2 regions of the Alteromonas sp. KUL150 genome follow, and region 2 is predicted to be linked to the other one. Evidence: riboswitches for the same ligand, from Rfam matches in the RefSeq annotation. Region 2 holds a riboswitch; the other holds the start of a gene.
What was found. Region 2 has a riboswitch for thiamine pyrophosphate ahead of thiC (phosphomethylpyrimidine synthase ThiC). Riboswitches for the same ligand answer to the same signal wherever they lie in the genome.
Positions count from the first base shown of each region.

Region 1 (3,188 bases), on a different contig from region 2:
TGAGTTTACGTTCCAACCAGCATCGTTCATGCAATCATTTTCAAACAGGCAGGTGTTATTAAGAAAGGCCTCAACAGGATCGTTTTCAAACCAACGTAAAGGTGTTGTCAGCGTTAGATGTAAAGTCTCGTTTGGTAAGTTGGGAATGAGTTTATGAATAAACCCTCTTCCTGAGCCTTCGTAGCCTAAAAGTGTGGTGCTTAACACCCATTGTGGGTTATACGCCATTATTCGGTTAATAACGGGAAGTGGCATGGACGCAGCCTCATCTACTATAACGAGGTCATATTTCGTGTTTTCTTTGCCAAAAAGCAACTCACTATCGGGCGGCACCCACTTAACCAAACCTTTTGGCGCAGTTTGCTGTTCCGCTCGTTGTGTTTCCATACTTGCCACTTGCGACGTATACAATTTTACGTTCAGGTTGTCTGCTTCTTCAGATTCTGCAAAGCGGGATAAAACGTTTGTTACGTTTTCAGAACGTTCGCTGGTAAGCAAAATGTGCTTACCTTCTTTTACAAGGCTATCGATAAATAGGCCTAAAAGGGATGATTTGCCTCTACCTCTTGGTGCTGTGATAAGCGCATTAAGATGATTACGCATGTATGCTTGATGCAACTGATAGTAGGCGTCTTCTTGCTCAACAGAGCGAAAACGGGTATTTGCGTGTTCGTTGTGAATTGATCCTTGTTCTACGCTGTAAATGGAAACATTGGGAAGAACAGTCTCCGTTTCAGTATGAAAACCCACGTATGGGTTTTTACGCAAGTTCTCAATGAAGCGAGAAAGATATCGACTGTGGTTAAGCGTAAACCCTTCTGATAAGAAAGGCACCGCTATATTGTCGACCCATGCGTTAAATTCTGGGCAAATGAGTATTAAGCAGCCACTACGTTTAACAATGCCCGCCACAGCCATAATATCACCTGGCTTAAAGGAAACGCGGCAATCCAATAAGGCAATGTCACACTCGACGCCAAGCACTTGTTTTCGCATCTTTCCTTTTAATGCGTTGCCAGTGAGGTTCGAAATACTTAACGATGATAGCTCATCCGTTGAGCTTTTAAGGCTAGATATCGCAGCTTCACAAAAGTCATTACCTCCTGAAATAACCAGCATTCTTCGGTGAAGCAGGGGAGTAGCCTGTGAGCCGTTTTTGCAGCTGTCTTCGCGATAGGGGGCTAGAAGCCATTCGCGTAATTGAATTAGCGCCATGAATCAGTTTTTTCGGTATAATCTAACGCTATAGTAGCGATTTATTATGAGGAATTCGAATGCGCTTTCTTTCTCGGCGTCTAGTTATGCCAAACGACCTTAATTACGCCAATTCTTTGTTCGGTGGCCGCGCGTTAGAATGGATAGACGAAGAAGCTGCAATTTGGGCAATTTGTCAGTTAGAAACCAACTGCTTGGTAACTAAGCATATTGGTGAAATCAGCTTTGAATCACCCGCTATGCAGGGGGATATCGTAGAATTTGGCCTAGAAACTAAGGCTGTGGGCCGCACGTCTATTACTGTAAGCTGCTTGGTTCGTAATAAAGCCACCAAGAAAACTATTTGTTTTGCAGACGATATCGTTTTTGTAAAAGTTGACCCAGATACGCGTCAACCAACGGCACACGGCAAAACGTTGGAAGTTTTAAAAGCACAAACTGACGATGAAGTACGTCGCCTAAATATGAATATTGACGCTGAATAGCCGCAAGCTTTCAACGCCTTATATCATATATAAAAACCTTACGTTAGCTTAACGTCTTATCTGCTTGACGGCGTGTATCGAACTGGTAGACTCCGTCGCAGATGTTAAAGCCTATTTTTATAGTGCTTTAACGCAATACCAAGGGGTGTCCGTTTTCGGTCTGAGATCCACATGTGTGGGAACCCTTAAACCTGATCCGGATAATACCGGCGTAGGGATGGTTCACAATATAGCCTTATCACCTGCCGTTAGACCCGGATCTTTTTTCTTAAATAAGAACAAGAGATCCCATGTATAAAACACTTTTCACGCTTTCATTACTTGCGAGTTCTGTTGCAGCCTATGCGCAAGATACCAATGTAAGTAAAAGTCCAAATAGCGCGCCAACCGATATTGAACGCGTCGTTGTTACTGGCGATTTTCGTCAAACCACACTGGATCAGTTAAGCGCCAGTGCGACTATTTTAGACCAAACGCGTCTTCGCAGTAGGCAGCCTAGCCATATCGACAGTGTGTTAAACAGTATTCCAAACGTTAATTTTGCTGCTGGCGCGTCTCGTGGCCGCTTTGTGCAAATTCGCGGTATTGGAGAGCGTAGCCAATTTGCCGAACCAATCAATCCTTCTGTGAGCTTTATTGTCGATGAATTCGATTTTTCTGGTCTTGCCGCAGCGGGCCTTATTTTTGATACCAATCAGCTAGAAGTCTATCGCGGGCCTCAGGCCACGCTGTATGGTACTGGCGCACTGGCAGGGGCAGTTAAACTTTCCAGTAACAATGTAGGCAGCGATGGGCCAGACTACGTTGAGGCTCGCATTGGTAACAAAGATAGCTACCGTATTGAAGGTGCCACTGGCGACGATATTAATTCTGATTGGGGATACCGCGTTGCGCTGGTTCATGACCGTAGCGATGGTTTTGTAGAGAACACGTTTTTAGGTAGAAGCGATACAAATAATATCGATGAAACCGCATTGCGCTTCGCTGTAGAAGGCAGCGTCGACGAGAGAACCACACTTGCGCTTACTTATCGCTGGTACGACATTGATAACGGCTACGATGCGTTCTCGCTTGATAACGACAACAAAACACTGTCTGACGAGCCAGGTTTTGACGAACATCAAACTCACGCAGTAAGTGCGCGCTCAACAACGAGTACGGCCGCGGGCGATCTCATTCTTATTGCTACTCATGCTTCTCATAACATCGCTTATGGATATGATGAAGATTGGACATTCACCGGTTTTCATCCGTGGGGTTACACCTCTTTTGACGCGTACTACCGCGATGTCGAAACCCAAACAGGTGAGTTGCGTTTTGTCTCGTCTGACAGTGCCGCGCTTTTCGATGGTATGACCGACTGGACCTTAGGTGTATTCTATAAAAACACAGAAGAAAAGTTGCTGCGTCAGTACACGTATTTAGACAGTGACTTTGCCAGTGAATATACACCAACAACCACTGCTATCTATGCACAAACAGAAAGCC
Region 1 covers NZ_BLIJ01000050.1:160,123-163,310, forward strand. Annotated here, with positions in the region: gene GVO62_RS12305 (GNAT family N-acetyltransferase) at 1-1,215, opposite strand, end outside; gene GVO62_RS12310 (acyl-CoA thioesterase) at 1,275-1,700, shown strand; TPP riboswitch at 1,832-1,935, shown strand; gene GVO62_RS12315 (TonB-dependent receptor) at 1,991-3,188, shown strand, end outside.
Region 1: it holds a riboswitch for thiamine pyrophosphate, as region 2 does, so the genes downstream of both, GVO62_RS12315 (TonB-dependent receptor) here and thiC (phosphomethylpyrimidine synthase ThiC) in region 2, are expected to answer to the same signal.

Region 2 (3,188 bases):
TCTTCATGCGCATGATGTTCCGCCTGCTTAGCGACATCCCGTACCTCTTGGGAAATTTTCATGCTGCAGAACTTAGGACCGCACATTGAACAAAAGTGAGCAACCTTGCCGGAAGCCTGAGGAAGGGTTTCATCGTGATAGGCACGAGCCGTATGCGGGTCTAAGGCTAAGTTGAATTGATCTTCCCATCTAAATTCAAAGCGCGCTTTCGACATGGCGTTGTCGCGAATTTGTGCACCTGGGTGACCTTTGGCCAAATCAGCGGCATGAGCGGCGATTTTGTAGGTGATTAGGCCTTGTTTTACATCTTCTTTATTGGGAAGACCTAAGTGCTCTTTAGGTGTTACATAGCAGAGCATAGCGCAGCCGAACCAACCAATCATGGCGGCACCAATGCCGGATGTGAAGTGGTCGTAGCCCGGTGCGATATCCGTAGTTAAGGGGCCAAGGGTATAGAAAGGCGCTTCATGGCAGTGCTTTAATTGCTCTTCCATGTTCTCTTTAATCATGTGCATTGGCACATGCCCGGGGCCTTCAATCATTACCTGAACATCGTATTCCCACGCAATTTTTGTCAGTTCTCCAAGGGTTCGTAACTCAGAGAACTGTGCGTCGTCGTTAGCATCGGCAACGCTGCCCGGGCGCAGGCCATCTCCTAACGATAATGCCACATCGTACTTGGCGCAAATTTCACAGATATCGCGAAAGTGCTCGTATAAAAAGCTTTGCTGGTGGTGACTTAAGCACCATTTCGCCATAATTGACCCGCCGCGAGATACAATTCCGGTAACTCGTTTTGCCGTAAGGTGCACGTACTCAAGCAGTACACCAGCATGAATGGTGAAATAATCCACCCCTTGCTCGGCCTGCTCGATAAGCGTGTCTTTAAACATCTCCCATGTGAGGTCTTCGGCAACGCCGTTTACTTTCTCAAGGGCCTGATAAATGGGCACGGTGCCAAGTGGAACCGGACTATTTCGCAGAAGCCACTCGCGGGTTTCGTGAATGTTTCTGCCGGTGGATAAATCCATTATTGTGTCGGCGCCCCAGCGGGTCGACCACACCAGCTTTTCTACCTCTTCTTCAATGGAAGAGGTCACCGCTGAGTTACCAATGTTGGCGTTAATTTTCACCAAGAAGTTGCGGCCAATAATCATTGGCTCTAGCTCAGGATGATTAATATTGCACGGAATAATGGCGCGCCCTGCAGCCACTTCCTGACGCACAAATTCGGAGGTTATAGTCTCGGGTAAATTTGCGCCAAAGTGTTCGCCTTTGTGTTGCTGCGTAAGTTCTGCATCTTTAATTGCTTGGCGACCCATATTTTCGCGAATGGCAATGTATTCCATTTCAGGGGTAATAATGCCCTTTCTGGCGTAGTGCAGTTGCGTTACGTTTTTGCCCGCTTTCGCTTTTAACGGTTTGCGGTTGCGTATAAAGCGAAAATCTTCGGTAAAAATGTCGTTTTCACGCGCTTTAGCAAAATGTGATGAAACACCATCAAGAGCATGGGTATCGCCACGCTCTTCAATCCACGCTTTGCGCAAAGGCGCTAAGCCTTTGTGAACATCAATGTTTTCGTCGGGGTCGCCGTAGGGGCCGGAAGTGTCGTACACGGGAATCGGCGGGTTTGGTGTTAAAATAGGGTTGTCTTCGGTGCCACCGACTAAGCTGTCGTGCTGATGAATAAGGCGCATGGCAACGCGGATGTCATCTCGGCTTCCATTTTCGTAATGGCGTGTGGAATTGGGGTAAGCTTCGCCTGCTAGCTCGTTGATGAATTGTTGCGCCTGTTGGCGCTGTTCGCGTCTGTTCGACATAGCATTTTGGCCTTTTGAGTTTAGGTTTAAAAATGCTTGTCAGGAGTGAAGGAGAATACAATGTGCGAGGGTTAAGGTTTTAAACCCAGCTTTCAACTCGAGGGTAATAACAATTGTGTGATGAGCGTTATCGTTGCTTTAGCCTAGATGCTTGCGCCGCTGTCTGCGTTCGCTTTCTACGCTTAACCTATCCTAACTTTTTCATCACTCACTTTATTACACAAACGAGCAACAGTGTTGTAGGCACTGTGTGCATTGCATTTTCTTGTTCCCTTCGCAGGTATTAGCCTGATCAGGTTCTACGGATCCCACTTTCGCGGTCTCAGCTTACTGGATTACCAGTGAAGCACTCCGACAAGTAATTTATTTTATTCGCGCTTAAAACAAGGTCTGCTCACTAAAACTGAGCGTTTTTAAACGCAAGTTTGGAGCACGAATTTACTGTTCCTTTTTACTATATCTTCAATTTTACACATAATACAAGTACTACCAGCTAAGTTAAATGAAACGTCATCTAACCAGCTAACTGCTGACCCTCTTTATAAAGCTGAAGGGCTGTAGCTGTATCTTGTTGGCGCTCACTGATAGCAGAAAGCAACAGCAAGTCTTCTTTGCGCGATTTCATTTTTGTCGCTTTAAGCAAGGCTTTTTCAGCCAACACATCGTCGCCTGAGTTAAACGCAACTTGGCCTAGTGTTGAGTACAGTTCAACATTTTGGTCGTCTTGTTTAATCCAGCTTTCTAACAAACGTAATGACGGCGATGCATCAGGAATATTAAGCTGCGTGAACAGCGGGAACAAGGTGCTATTCGGGCCACGTTTTTGCCATTCAACCAACAGTTGCTGCGCGTCTGCATGCATGCCTTGGTCAAGTAACTGCTGAACATACGCAGCGCGATATGCATCGTCGTGACGCAGTTTGCGCGGCAGCGTATCCCAATATGATTTAAGCTCAACAGCACCTTGCTTACTGGCAATTTCTGCAAATTTACCTTTGGCAATACGCTGGCTCCACGCTGTGTAATCGTCTTTAGGTAGCGCCTTGCGCCAGGCAGAAAGATTGTCTTGCAATACTTGCCACTTACCCAGCTTGGCAAGAATACGCGCTTTAAGCTGAACAACTTGCTTGTTCTCGCGCTCTTTTTCTTCAAGTTCATCAAGCTTTTCAAGGGCCGCGTCGTATTTCTCTTCGGCCATATCGACACGGGCGTGCATGACTGTAGCGGCTACTCTTGCGTTGGGGAAATCAGAGGCCTGTACTAAGAAATAACGGGCCTTAGACAGGTCATTATTAGCAAGAGCAATTTGAGCTGATGCTAAATAGTTAACGCCTTCAAAATCTCCGTTTGTAGTTTTGCTTAACGACT
Region 2 covers NZ_BLIJ01000029.1:101,842-105,029, reverse strand. Annotated here, with positions in the region: gene thiC (phosphomethylpyrimidine synthase ThiC) at 1-1,820, opposite strand, end outside; TPP riboswitch at 2,073-2,184, opposite strand; gene GVO62_RS06620 (heme biosynthesis HemY N-terminal domain-containing protein) at 2,335-3,188, opposite strand, start outside.